DNA from 3 places in the Mesorhizobium sp. M0870 genome. Region 2 is predicted to be linked to each of the others. Evidence: predicted binding sites of a transcription regulator. Region 2 holds the regulator's gene; each other region holds the start of a gene.

Region 1 (4,816 bases), on a different contig from region 2:
CGCGCCGGCGGCTCCTGTCCGAAAAAGTCCTTGAAGGCGGCATCGTAGAGTGCGTTTTCGTGGCCGAACATGGCGATGGTGAAGGTCGAGTTGACGAAGGTCAGCCAGTCAAGGTCGCCTTGCCGGAGTGCCGCGCCATAAAGCATGCTCAGCCAGCTCTTGCCGGCGTCGAAATATCTGTCCGGATTGCGCGAGGCGAGCCAGCGCACCGTGGACAGATCGACGGCAGCGGCGTCGACGCGTTTCGATTCCAGTGCCTGCAGCACGTTGGCCTGGGTATCGATCTGCATAACCTGGCACTCGGGCAGCACCGAATGCACCTGCGCCTCGGCATCGACATTCTGCAGGATGGAGACGCGTGTCGCCGAGCCGCCGGCAAGCAGCTTGTCGAAGGTCTTGTTCTCGGCGGTCGGAAGGCTCAGCAGGGCGACGCCCTCGACGTAGTAAGGCCGGGAAAAATTGACCAGCTGCGAGCGCTGGGCGCTCATCGTCATGAACTGAATGGTGATGTCGACCTTGTTGGTGGTGACGTTGGGGATGCGCTGTGCCGGATCCTGCATCACGAACTCGACCTTGGTCGGATCGTCGAAAAGGCCCTTGGCAAGAATGCGCCCCATGGTGATGTCCATGCCGACGAGTTCGCCGGCATCGTTCTCGAAGTGCCACGGCGCATTGGTGCTGCCGGTGCCGACGATCAGCTTGCCGCGATCGAGCACGGTGCGCAGCAGGCTGTCGGGTGCTGCCTGGGCAGCGGCCTTTTGGGCATCGACGGTTACCGCCGCACCCACGACGCCGGCCGCGGCCAGTCCCGCCATTCCCAATTTCAGAAAATCACGTCTTCCGGATGTGTCGTTCACGGCGACCTCCTTTCGTTTGTGTTCCCCTTGCACAGGCAATACACGCGTCAGTGACGTCGAAGCGATTGTCTCTTACAAGAGACGCATGTATCCTGTACAGGACAGATACTAACACCGGGAATCAACAATGCAAGATGGCAATACCTCGGCACTTTCAGCCGGCGAGAAGATTTCGGGCTCCCGTGAAAAGGGGCTCAACCGGGTGCTCGAGATTCTGGAGTTTCTTCACACGACCCAGCGCGCGATCGGCATTGGCGACCTTGCCAAGGGCGTGAACGCGCCCCGCTCGACGACCTATACGCTGGTGCGGTCGCTGGTCGATGCGGGACTGCTGGAAATGGAAGGCGACGGCAATCGCGTCTATTTCGGCAAGAAGCTCTATCTCTACGGAATGGACTATGTGCGGGGCAACGACCTGTTGAGGCGGGGGCGCCAGGAGGTCGACAATCTGTCGCGCGAGACCGGCGAGACTTCCGAACTGTGCATGCTGCAGAGCGGCCGCTATACGATCGTCCATGCGAGTCCCGGCACCAGACCGTTCCGCATCAGTTCCGCCACCGGCTTGCAGATACCGCTGCCCTGGACAGCCTCGGGGCGGCTGCTTCTGGCGGGGCTGGAGAAGGCTGAGATCGAAGACATGGTGTCAAACGACGATCTCGTGCTGCCCGACGGGCGCAAACTGCGGCTTGACGATTTCGTCGCCGACATAGCAAAAGCGCAGGTCACCGGCCATTGCGTCACTTCGGGCCTTGTCGATGCCTATACGAAGTGCCTTGCCGCACCGGTGTTTTCAGCGCCGGGCAAGGTCGAGGCGACGATGTGCCTGGTGGTCCCCATCGATACGTCCGAGGAGCGGACCGGCGAACTCATCGGCCTGCTGCGTGATCGTGCCGCAAAGCTTTCGATCGCCGGGTAGCGCGCGGGCGAGCGAATGCCAACTCACGCAATGATGTCGGGAATGATCTTGTCTTCCAGTGCCATCAGCCGATCCTTGAGGAACAGCTTCTTCTTCTTCATGCGCTGGATCTGCAGCGGATCGCAGGCCATGGCGATCATCGCGTTGATGGCGGCATCGAAATCGGCGTGTTCCTGCTTCAGGCGGGAAAATTCGAGGCGAATATCGGCCTGTTCCTGATCGGACATTCTCTACCGTCTGCACGTCTGCGGCGCCCAAAGCTGGGCCTGATTGGGCGGGGCCGGGTGTTTTGTCACCGGCGTGCAGCCCATATCACATTTCACAGTGTCGTGGAATGCTACCACGGATCATTCGACATCGCCCGCGGAAGGTGACACACTGTCACCGTGCCGTCACAGAAGCGAACCTGCGGTGGACGCGCCGTGACGGTTGCAATCGAGGAAAACCATGAAAGGGAGAACCAATCATGTCTCTTGCATCCCATCTTGATGAGTTGCAGCGGAAACACGGCGACATCGAACGTGAAATCGATGACGCGATGAATCATCCATCGGTCGACGACCTCGAAATCGTGAATCTCAAGCGACGCAAGCTGGCACTCAAGGACGAGATTGAAAAACTAAGAGGCAAACCGACCACGCATTGATACCCTCCTGACATAGCCGCCCAATATCCGCGGCCTCTTTTCCCGGCGGCACCACGCCGCCGGTGTGGAGGGTTTTGATTTCCAGCACCGGTCTGTCAGCCGAAGCTGGACTTGCACAGGCTCAATTTCCGCTTCGGCCGTCGCCCGTTTCGCCAGATCATCGATTGTTTCCTGGCCTCTGGTGGCGGACCGATTCCGGCCAGTGGCGACCTGTCGCCATTGACAAGCCATCTTTGCTCCTCCACCTCATGCCCGGACCTCAGCGCATCGGCCCGGGGCGTCGTTGTGCGTCCATGCAGGACACAAGATGCTCCAGAGACAAAAGGCTGCCGGCATGACCGGATATTTTTCCTCTCCTTTTCCCCGCCGTACGTCGGTCGGCGTCGATGTCGGCGGCGTGATCGTCGGCGGCGGCGCGCCTGTCGTCGTCCAATCGATGACCAACACCGACACGGCCGATATCGACCAGACCGTTGCGCAGGTCGCAGCCCTGCACCGGGCCGGGTCGGAGATCGTGCGCATCACCGTCGATCGCGACGAGAGCGCCGCCGCCGTGCCGCGCATTCATGAGCGGCTTCAGCGGCTGGGTATCCACGTGCCGCTGGTCGGCGATTTCCACTATATCGGCCACAAGCTTTTGGCCGATCATCCGGCCTGCGCCGAGGCGCTGGCCAAATACCGCATCAATCCGGGCAATGTCGGCTTCAAGGACAAGAAGGACCGCCAGTTCGCCGATATCGTCGAGATGGCGATCAAGCATGACAAGCCGGTACGCATCGGTGTCAACTGGGGCTCGCTCGACCAGGAGCTTTTGACCCGGCTGATGGACGACAACCAGGACAAGGGTTTCCCGCTGACGGCCCAGGAGGTGATGCGCGAGGCGATCGTGCAGTCGGCGATCCTGTCGGCCGAGATGGCGGAAGAGATCGGCCTTGGCCGCGAGAAAATCATCCTGTCGGCCAAGGTCAGCGGCGTGCAGGACCTGATCGCCGTCTATACCGAGCTCGCCACCCGCTCCAACCACGCGCTGCATCTCGGCCTGACCGAAGCCGGCATGGGCTCGAAGGGCATCGTCGCTTCGTCGGCCGCCATGGGCATCCTGCTCCAGCAAGGCATCGGCGACACCATCCGCATCTCGCTGACACCGGAGCCGAATGGCGACCGCACGCGCGAGGTGCAGGTGTCGCAGGAATTGCTGCAGACCATGGGGTTCAGGCAGTTCGTGCCGATCGTCGCCGCTTGCCCCGGCTGCGGCCGCACGACCTCGACCGTGTTCCAGGAACTTGCCCAGAACATCCAGGCGGATCTCAGGAAGAATATGCCGGTGTGGCGCGACAAATATCCCGGCGTCGAGAACCTCAAGGTCGCGGTGATGGGTTGCATCGTCAACGGCCCGGGCGAGTCCAAGCATGCCGACATCGGCATTTCGCTGCCCGGCACCGGCGAGACGCCGACCGCGCCTGTCTTCGTCGACGGCAAGAAGGCGGCGACGCTGCGCGGGCCGTCGATCGCCGCGGATTTCGAGAAAATGGTCGCCGACTATATCGAACAGCGGTTCGGTCGCGGCGGCAAGGCCGCGGCAGAGTAAGTCAAATGCAGCGTTTCCTATGGGCGACGCTGATCCTGCTGTACGGGCTGACCTGGTCGGCCCTTGTGCAGGCCGATCCGCCGCAATCCGCTAAGCAGCGGCTGATCGACAAAGTCTGCAATCTGATCCAGGCGCATGCCGACCAGAACGGCCTGTCCAGGGATTTCTTCGCCCGGCTGATCTGGAAGGAAAGCCGTTTCGATCCCAACGCCGTCAGTCCGGTCGGCGCCGAAGGCATTGCCCAGTTCATGCCGGGCACCGCCAAGATGCGCGGGCTTGCCAATTCCTTCGACATCAACCAGGCGATTCCGGCTTCGGCTAGATATCTCGCCGAAATGAAAACCGGCTACGGCAATCTCGGCCTGGCCGCCGCCGCCTACAATGCCGGCGAGAGCCGGGTGTCGCGCTGGCTCAGCTCCGGGGGGTTCCTGCCAATGGAGACCGAAAGCTATGTCTTAGACATCATGGGCGAACCAGCCGACAAGTTCACGGACCGGGCCTATGCTGGAAAAGTCGAGCCGCTCGACGCAAAGACGGATTTTGCCGTCGCTTGCCGAAAACTGCCGGTGATCATGTCGCGGACGGTGGCCATGGCTTCGATCAACATAAAGCCATGGGGCATCCAGGTGGCCGGCAATTTTCGCCGCAGTGCCGCGATCAACCAGTGGCTCAGGGTAAGGAGCCGGTTCCCGGCCCTGCTCAACGGGCATGATCCGGTGGTCAGCCGGGTGCGCACGCCGATCGGCCGGCGCGGCATCTACGCGGTCAGGATCGGTGTCGACCGCCGCGCCGATGCCAACGTTATTTGC
Region 2 (4,816 bases):
TCATTGGAATGCGCCGTCATGTAGAGCGTGTTCGGGTCCTGGCCGCGCGTTTCGACAACGTCCAGCTCCGGCGGCCACGATCCGTCCTCCGGAAGCAGCCAGAACGCCGGCCAGGCTCCGGCTGTTTCAGGAAGATCCGCCCGCATTTCGAAATAGCCGTAGGTTTGCGAGAAGGTGTCGTGGGTCGTCAGGATCCCCGAGCTGTATTCGTAGTTGTTGATCAGAGGCTTGATGTCCTCCGGCGCCTGCGCGGCGGTGATGGTGAGGACGCCGTTCTCAACGCTGAACGGATGGACCGAACTCGTCGGGCCATAATTGGCGTCGATATACCACTGCAACTCACCATTGCTGCTCAACGTGCTGCCGTTCGGCGCTCCCCACCAGAAATTGGAATTCCAGGTGCCGTCCTGCCCGTCCCGAAGGCTCAGCGTGTTGAAATCGTCGGAGAAGGACAGCGTCATTGCGGACTTGTCTATCGGAAGTTCGAACTGGGTGGGCTGCAGCTTGTCGATGGTCGTATTCTTGAACACCAGGATTTCGTCGGATCCGAGGTTCAGCATCACGTTCGATTCCACTTGGACCATCTGTGAACGGACGGCATCGAACGAAGTGAAATCGTAGCCGTTAAGGCGGAGCGCATCGGTCGCACCGAAATCGAAGATAAGATCGCTTCCATTACCTTTGGAGATGGCGAAAGTATCGGCGCCATCGCCGCCGATCAGGACATCATTTCCCTTGCCGCCATCCAGCGTCTGGTGACCTGACCCGCCCTTGATGATGTTGTCCAACGCATTTCCGAACGCAAATCGGTTGGTGCCGGTAACGACGAGGTTCTCGAAATTGTCAGGGAGCTTGTAGCTCATCCATGTGTCGATCGTGTCGATCCCTGCCCCAGGATCCTCGACCACCTTGTTGTTGGTGGAATAGAGATGATAGTAGTCGTCGCCGGCGCCTCCGTGGATCGTGACAGTGACGCCGGTGTCTCCCCAGAAGGAGTCGTTGCCGGAGGTGCCATGCAGTTCCGGTCCAGACCCGGTGGCCGAGAACCAATGAGTGGAAGCGCCGGTGTAGGCAAGAGGGATGCCTTTGGCGTTTAAGACCGTGCTCATCAGAAATCCTTCCTCATGGTGTCCGACCTGGTCAAAGGTCCGGCGACCGCTCCCAAAGCAACGCTGCAAGGAACGAGATCGTTCCACGGAATCGTCATTCGATCCGAGACCGCAATAATCGGAAGGCGGATAATGAATAAGGAGGTGATGGCTCAATGTAAATTGAAGCAATTTAGTAAAATCGTATATTTATGCAGAACACACGTCGTTTAACGAACGTATATCTAAGTTAACTCAAATTTATTCTTGCATGGCTTTCTGGTCGGAGTCTGCGGGCAAGATGGCGACGTACCGCCAAGAGCGGTCATCCTCATCAGGTTTCGAATGACCGCATTTGGGCCAAAGCGTCACGTGCTCGCTCCCCATCGATGAGACGAGTGCAACATTCCACTCTTCGCGGCTGTTGGCGACCACGTGCTAATCGAGTTTTCCCGGTCACGATCTATCGGGACGGAACAGCCACCTAGTCTTCCCTGATCGCGTAACCCGCCCCACGGATGGTGCGGATGACATCAGGCATGCGGCCGTTGTTGACCGCCTTGCGCAGCCGGCCGACGTGCACGTCGACAGTGCGTTCGTCGATGTAAATCGTCTCGCCCCAGACATTGTCGAGCAGCTGGCTGCGCGAGAACACGCGGCCGGGGTGGCGCATCATGAATTCGAGCAGGCGGAATTCGGTCGGCCCGAGCCGGATCTCGCTCTTCTTGCGATAGACCCGGTGCGACTCGCGATCGAGCACGATGTCGCCGACCTTTAGCACGCTGGACAGCACTTCCGGCTTGGCCCGGCGCAGCAGCGCCTTGACCCTGGCCATGAACTCCGGCGTCGAGAACGGCTTGACCAGATAGTCGTCGGCGCCGGTCGACAGGCCGCGCACGCGGTCGCTTTCCTCGCCTCGCGCGGTCAGCATGATGATCGGCAGCCGCTCGGTCTCTGGGCGCATTCGCAGGCGCCGGCAGAGTTCGATGCCGGAAACCGCCGGCACCATCCAGTCGAGCACGAGAAGGTCGGGAACGTTCTCCTGCAGCCGGATTTCGGCCTCGTCACCGCGCGTCACCACCTCGACCTGGTAACCTTCGGATTCAAGATTGTAGCGGAGCAGCACGCCTAGCGGCTCCTCATCCTCCACCACCATGATGCGTGGTGCGATCATCGGCTGGTCACCCCTGTTATGCCGCTGGCGCGGACATTGCCGTCTCGTCCTGCTTCGGACGATTGGCTGGCAGCTGCGTGCCGGTCAAAACATAGTAGGCATTTTCGGCGATGTTGGTCACGTGGTCGCCGATCCGCTCGAGGTTCTTGGCGCAGAACAACAGGTGCGTGCACGCCGTGATGTTGCGGGGATCTTCCATCATGTAGGTCAGCAGCTCGCGGAACACCGAGGTGTATTTGACGTCGATGCGTTCGTCATTGTTTCTGAGCGTGGCAAGCGCTGCCGGGTCGGCGGCGGCGTACTCGTCGACGACCCCCTGCACCTGGATCAGCACCAGTTGCGCCATCGCGTCGATCGAATGCGAAAGGTCGTGCGGCGTGACACTCAGCCCGACAGTGCCGACGCGCTTGGCGATGTTCTTGGCAAGGTCGCCGATGCGCTCAAGGTCGCCGGCCATGCGGATCGAACCGACCACCGCACGCAGATCGTTGGCCATTGGCTGGCGCTTGGCGATCAGCGTGATGGCGCGATCGTCCAGCTCGCGCTGGCGTGCATCCATGATGGCATCATCGGAAACCACGCGCTGCGCCAGCGCATTGTCCGAATTGAGCAAAGCCCTGGTCGAGCCACTGACCATCGAGCGGGCGAGATCGCCCATGTCGCGGATCAGCTGGCTGATCTGCTCCAGATCCTCATCGAAAGATGCGACGGTATGTTCACCCATGATCTTCGTCCCTCGTATGCCTGAGCTCAGCCGAACCGGCCGGTGATGTAGTCCTGGGTGCGTTTGTCGTCGGGGGTGGTGAACATCTTGTCGGTGGCGCCCTCCTCGACCAGATAGCCTAGATGGAACATCGCGGTGCGCTGCGACACGCGCGCTGCCTGCTGCATCGAATGGGTGACGATGACGATGGTATAGTTCTGACGCAGTTCGTCGATCAGTTCCTCGACGCGAGCGGTGGCGATCGGGTCGAGCGCCGAACACGGTTCGTCCATCAGGATCACCTCGGGTGACACGGCGATGGCGCGTGCAATGCACAGACGCTGCTGCTGGCCACCGGAAAGACCCGTGCCAGGTTCTTGCAAACGGTCCTTGACCTCGTTCCAGATCGCCGCCTTCTTCAGGCTCGACTCTACGATCTGGTCCATGTCGGCCTTGCGCTTGGCCAATCCGTGGATGCGCGGACCATAGGCAACGTTCTCGTAGATCGATTTGGGGAACGGATTGGGTTTCTGGAACACCATGCCGACGCGCGCCCTGAGTTCGACGACATCGATGTTCTTGTCGTAGATGTCTTCTTCGTCGAGCGTTATCTTGCCGGTTACCCGTGCTGAATCGATGGTGTCGTTCATGCGGTTGAGGCAGCGCAGGAAGGTGGACTTGCCGCAGCCGGAGGGGCCGATCAGCGCCGTCACCTGGTTCAGGCGGACGTCGAGATCGACGTCGAACAGCGCCTGCTTCTCGCCATAGAACACGCCGACCTTGTCGCCGCGCATTTTGATTACTTCGTTCGACTTCATCTTGTCGCCCACTGCGTTTTCAAGGGACTGTTCGGTCATGATGTTCATACCAAGATGCCTTTTTTCTACCAGCGCCGCTCGAACCGACGCCGAAGCACGATCGCGGTGATGTTCATGGCCATGAGGAAGACGAGCAGGATGATGATGGCGCCGGACATACGCTCGACGAAGGCGCGTTCGGCCTCGTTCGCCCACATATAGATCTGCACCGGCAGCGCGGTGGCCGGATCGAAAGGCGTCGTCGGTGGATCGGCGACGAAGGCGACCATGCCGATCAGCAGCAGAGGCGCGGTTTCGCCGAGCGCACGCGCCAGACCGATGATGGTGCCGGTGAGGATGCCGGGCGCGGCAAGCGGCAGGATGTGCTGGAACACCATCTGCATCTTGGAGGCGCCAAGACCGAGAGCTGCCGAGCGGATCGACGGCGGCACCGCTGCAAGTGCGGCTCGCGTCGCGATGATGATCGTCGGCAGCGTCATCAGCGTCAGCACCAGGCCGCCGACGAAGGCGGCAGAGCGCGGCATGCCCAGGAAATTGATGAACACCGCGAGGCCGAGCAAGCCGAAGACGATTGACGGCACTGCGGCCAGATTGTTGATGTTGACCTCGATAAGGTCGGTAAAACGGTTCTTCTTGGCGAACTCCTCCAGATAGATGGAGGCGGCGACGCCGATCGGCAGCGCCAGGAGCAACACGATCACCATCATATAGAACGAGCCGATGATCGCCACGCCCATGCCCGAGGTTTCCGGGCGGCTGGAGGCGCCGTAGGTGAACAGGCCGCTGTTGAAGTGCTCGGCCATCGCGCCCTCGGCCTTGAGCTTGTTCATCCAGGTGATCTGCTGGTCCGAGACCTTGCGTCGCGCTTCCTCGACGCTGAGGTCGATCTGACCCTTGAAAGCCGAGTCGAGATTGGCGGCGGCGAGGATGTTGACGTCGCGCGTCGTGCCGATCACGGACGGATCGGCGGCAACGATGTCGCGCAACTGGACGCGGGCGCCTTCCGACAGGAAGCCCTTGAGCTGCTTGATCG
Region 3 (4,816 bases), on a different contig from region 2:
ACGATCGGCGCGGTCTTCGCGCCAGAGGCTTTGCCGTCGTTGCTGCTTAAGAGTGGATGAAGGAGCGCAAAGCGGCGTCTGGACGTATGCGCACTTTCGCCTCGCTTCGCAGACGCCGATGGCGTAAGGAGCGGCCATGGAAAACAACCGATTTGAAACACCTGTGACTGTGAAGTCAGTCGCGGCGGGAAGCACTCAGCTCTTGCGCACGGCGCGTGAGGCTTCCGACTACCTCCTCAACAGCTGGCCCGGCAAGCGCAGCCCCAAGCATCGCGCGGCCCTGCAGGCCTGCCATGACGCACTGGCCGGCGACAAGCCGGCGATGAACGCCAGGCGCGCCTTCATCGCGGCAGCACGCGAAGTGGACGTGTTCATCAGCGACAAGGCGCCGGCCTGACACAAGGCGACATCCGGGGCGGCAATCCGAATTGGGGCGCGGCCCGCATCTGCGGGCCGTTTGCCGTCACTTTGCCGTTTCGGTTTCGGCTTCAGTCTCGTCTTCGGGCTTCGAACGTTCCCTCGCTGCAACCTTGGCTGCCAGCTTCTCGGCCTTCTTGGCCGCCTTCTGGCGGTCGCGTTCCTTGCGTTCCTGATCGTAATTTGGTGGTCGCGCCATATCGGCTCCTTTTCACTGCCTCGCGGCTCTGGTCCTGCCTAGGAGCATTAGCCGTCAAACACAACAGCTGAAGCGATAGTGCGTCGATGATGGCCAGGCTTGCAAGATGCGCGTCGCAATGAAGGGCCAGGCCCATCATTGCGGTGGCGATACCTATCGCCGTCGATTTGCCGATCAGATGCCGCTTCGGTCAATCACCAGATCGGCGGCACCAAAACGGTCCTTTGCCGTCAGTTGCTGGTGCCAGTAGGGATAGAGCAAGGGCGGCCGGCTGACCGCGTCGAGGCGCTCGCGCTCCTCGCCGGAAAGCACCAGGCTTGCCGCCGCGATGTTGTCCCGGAACTGCGTTTCCGTCCTGCCACCGATCACCAAGGAACTGATGGACGGCCGGCCAAGCAGCCAGGCCAGCGCCACCTGCGCTGCCGACACGCCGCGCTGCGCGCCGATCTCCACAAGCACATCGACGATCCGCCACAGCCGGTCCTCGTCGCGGATCGGCGGTTCGGACCAGCCGGCGAGCTGCCGGGCGGTGGGGCTGTCACGGCGGTATTTACCGGACAGCAATCCGCCGGCAAGCGGGCTCCAGACCAGAACGCCCAACCCCTGGTCGACGGAAATCGGCAGCAGTTCGTACTCCGCCTCGCGCGCTTCCAGCGTGTAATGGATCTGCTGCGTGACGAAGCGCGGCTGATGATGGCTGTCGCTGATGCCGAGCGCCTTCATCACCTGCCAGCCGGAATAGTTGGAGCAGCCGACATAGCGGATCTTGCCCTGGGCAACCAGCGTATCGAGCGCGGCGATGGTTTCCTCCAGCGGTGTTACGCCATCCCATTCGTGCAGGAAATAGATGTCGATGACGTCGGTCCTGAGCCGCTTCAGGCTCTTCTCGCATTCGCGGATCAGGTGATGGCGCGACAGGCCTTCATCGTTGGGACCTTTGCCGATCCGCATCCGTGCCTTGGAGGCGATCAGCACGTCGCCCTTGCGCTTGCCGCCGAGCGCTTCGCCGATGATTTCTTCGGAAATGCCGTTCGAATAGACGTTGGCGGTGTCGATGACATTGATGCCGGCGTCGATGCAGAGATCGATCATCCGGCGCGCCTCGTCGAGGTCGGTCTTGCCGACAGCCGAAAATGCGCCGGCGCCGCCGAAAGTCATGGTGCCCATGGTCAGCGTCGATACTTTCAGGCCGGAACGGCCGAGAGTGCGGTATTCCATGTCGGTCCTCGCGATTGCATTGAGAAGGGGTTGGGAAGGGCGCCCGAATGTGGCTGCTATTTGTAGGACAATTTGCGCGGCATGTCTCCATGCCAGGGCGGCGGATCGATCATGCCTCGCGGGTTTTTGCAGTGATGGCGATCAGGTCAGGCTGCAATAAAACCGTCATTGCGGGCCTATATTGAAGTCGGCTCAGGCGTTGCCGTTCCGGGCTGTAAGCCGGGAGTTTGGGGCGCCGATCGACAGAGCTTGCAAGTGGAGCAGCCGATAATGACCGAGCTAAAACAGAATTCTGCGGCCAGGGATTGGCTTGAAGCCGAACTCGCCGACACGCTCGACGAAGACTATGAGCTCGAAATGTCGGAGCCGGCGCTGTCGATGGAGATCGCCAAGATCTACAAGAATTCGCATCCGCCTTCGATCGATCGCATGCAATATTTTCGCGACCTGATCAGCCTGCAGTCCGAATTGATCAAGCTGCAGTCCTGGGTCGCCTACCACAAGAAGAAGCTGGTGGTGATCTTCGAGGGACGCGACTCGGCCGGCAAGGGCGGTGTCATCAAGCGCATCACCCAGCGGCTCAACCCCCGCATCTGCCGTGTCGTGGCACTGCCGGCACCGACCGAGCGCGAAAAGTCGCAATGGTATTTCCAGCGCTATGTCCCGCATCTGCCGGCCGGCGGCGAGATCGTGCTGTTCGACCGCTCATGGTACAACCGCTCGGGCGTCGAGCGGGTGATGGGTTTTGCCCAGCCCGATCAGGTCGAAGAATTCTTTCACGACGTGCCGGAGTTCGAGCGCATGCTGGTCCGCTCGGGCATTACCGTGGTCAAATACTGGTTCTCGATCACCGACGAGGAACAGCAGATGCGCTTCCTGATGCGCATCCATGATCCGATGAAGCAGTGGAAACTGTCGCCGATGGACCTGCAGTCGCGCGTGCGCTGGGAGCAATACACCAAGGCCAAGGAAGAGACCTTCGCCCGCACCAACATCTCGGAAGCGCCCTGGTTCATCGTCGAGGGCAACGACAAGAAGCGCGCGCGGCTGAACTGCATCGACCATCTGCTCAGGCAATTGCCTTACGAGGAGGTGCCGCACGAGGAGATCACGCTGCCGGAGCGCGTCTTCAACCCCGAATACGAACGCCAGGTGCTGCCGCGCGAGCTTTACGTGCCGGAGAAGTATTGAGATAGACGAAGCTGCGATCTCCCCCTCGAGGGGGGAGATTGGCTCTCCACCTACGCCCGCTTGATGATGACGTGCGTGGCGAGCGGCGTCGCCACCTGCTCGTTGCAGACATAACCGAGCTTGAGCATGTCCAGGCCGGTAAAAAGGTTCTCGCCCGTGCCCAGCAGCACCGGCGCGATCGCCAGATGCATCTCGTCGATCAGTTTTTCCTGCAGATATTGCCGGATGGTGGCGACGCCGCCGCCGACCCGCACGTCCTTGCCGCCAGCGGCAGCCTTAGCCTGTTCAAGAGCTGAATGGATACCGTCAGTGACGAAGTGGAAAGTGGTGCCGCCCTCCATCGTGATCGGTTCCCGCTTGTGATGGGTGAGCACGAAAACCGGCACATGATAGGGCGGGTTGTCGCCCCACCAGCCCTTCCAGCTGTCGTCAGGCCACTCGCCGCGGATCGGTCCGAACATGTTTCGGCCGAGGATCCAGGCGCCGACATTTTCGAAGCTGCGCGCCGCGAACGCCTCGTTGACGTCGGTGGTGCCGCCATCTTGTCCGAGCACCATCTCTCGGAAGGTGCGGGTGTCGACAAACCACTTGTGCAAGGATTCCCCACCGACGCCGAGCGGATTTTGCAGATCCTGATCAGGACCGGCGCCATAGCCGTCGAGCGACGGGGGAAAGCGTTGACGCGAAGTTTGGACATGCGAGCCTCCTCGATAACCAGTTGTATTTTGCAAGCAGTTGTTTTGTATCAAACTGATTGTGAATTGCAAGCGGTAATTCAAGCGCGAACGAAACCCAGGCTAGGGGTCAAGCGACCCCCGCTATGGATTCCCCGGCCAGGAGCCGGAAATTGGTAGGGATGTAGAAGCGGATTCGCCGACATTGGTTGCCGCGACCGGTCATCGTCGGGAAGAGAAATCACCCCTTGAGCAGCTCCGCCACTTCGGGCGCGAAATAGGTCAAAATGCCGTCGCAGCCGGCGCGCTTGAAGGCGAGCAGCGATTCCAGCATTGCCTTCTCGCCGTCGATCCAGCCATTGGCGCCTGCTGCCTTGATCATCGAATATTCGCCCGACACCTGGTAGGCGAAGGTCGGCATCTGGAACTCGTCTTTCAGCCGCCGGATGATGTCGAGATAGGGCAGGCCGGGCTTGACCATCAGCATGTCGGCGCCCTCGGCAATGTCCTGTTCGGCCTCTCTCACCGCTTCGTCGGAATTGGCATGGTCGATGTAATAGGTCTTCTTGTCGCCCTTGAGCAGACCGGCGGTGCCCACCGCCTCGCGATAGGGGCCGTAGAAGGCCGAAGCGAATTTGGTCGCATAGGACATGATCGCCACATCCTGGAAACCATTGGCGTCAAGCGCGTCCCGGATGGCGCCGATGCGGCCGTCCATCATGTCGGACGGCGCGATGATGTCGGCACCGGCGGCCGCCTGGATGACAGCAGCGGCGGTCACCTGTTCCACTGTCTCGTCGTTGACGATGATGCCGTCGCGCAGGATGCCGTCATGGCCGTGGCTGGTGAACGGGTCGAGCGCTGCGTCGGTGATGATGCCGATCTCCGGCACCGCATCCTTGATCGCACGGGTGGCGCGGTTGATGACATTGTTGGGATCGAGGATGTGCGAGCCGGTCTGGTCGCGCAGCGAGATGTCGACATTGGGGAAGGTGGCGAGTGCCGGAATGCCGAGTTTTGCCGCGCGCTCGGCCTCCTTGACGGCGAGATCGATCGACAGGCGGAAGACGCCGGGCATGGCGGCGATCGGCTCGCGGACACCCTTGCCCTCGACGAC

Evidence for each region. The regulator PhoB, encoded in region 2, activates phosphate uptake and scavenging genes when phosphate is short. The targets are predictions, from matches to a motif close to TGTCATNNANCTGTCAT.
Region 1: the regulator PhoB is predicted to act here: its motif matches at 2,153-2,169, upstream of NKH97_RS17150 (YdcH family protein).
Region 3: the regulator PhoB is predicted to act here: its motif matches at 1,987-2,003, upstream of ppk2 (polyphosphate kinase 2).

What each region holds. Positions count from the first base shown of each region.
Region 1 is NZ_JAMYOI010000013.1:15,777-20,592, reverse strand. It holds gene NKH97_RS17165 (transporter substrate-binding protein) at 1-857, opposite strand, end outside; gene NKH97_RS17160 (IclR family transcriptional regulator) at 985-1,773, shown strand; gene NKH97_RS17155 (YdcH family protein) at 1,797-2,000, opposite strand; gene NKH97_RS17150 (YdcH family protein) at 2,240-2,419, shown strand; gene ispG (flavodoxin-dependent (E)-4-hydroxy-3-methylbut-2-enyl-diphosphate synthase) at 2,754-4,007, shown strand; gene NKH97_RS17140 (lytic transglycosylase domain-containing protein) at 4,013-4,816, shown strand, end outside.
Region 2 is NZ_JAMYOI010000020.1:78,139-82,954, forward strand. It holds gene eglC (endo-1,3-1,4-beta-glycanase EglC) at 1-1,109, opposite strand, end outside; gene phoB (phosphate regulon transcriptional regulator PhoB) at 1,573-2,262, opposite strand; gene phoU (phosphate signaling complex protein PhoU) at 2,279-2,986, opposite strand; gene pstB (phosphate ABC transporter ATP-binding protein PstB) at 3,013-3,831, opposite strand; gene pstA (phosphate ABC transporter permease PstA) at 3,849-4,816, opposite strand, start outside.
Region 3 is NZ_JAMYOI010000021.1:63,873-68,688, forward strand. It holds gene NKH97_RS23135 (GntR family transcriptional regulator) at 1-50, shown strand, start outside; gene NKH97_RS23140 (DUF982 domain-containing protein) at 137-397, shown strand; gene NKH97_RS23145 (hypothetical protein) at 464-616, opposite strand; gene NKH97_RS23150 (aldo/keto reductase) at 791-1,834, opposite strand; gene ppk2 (polyphosphate kinase 2) at 2,105-3,025, shown strand; partial or broken gene NKH97_RS23160 (dihydrofolate reductase family protein) at 3,076-3,722, opposite strand; gene hemB (porphobilinogen synthase) at 3,941-4,816, opposite strand, start outside.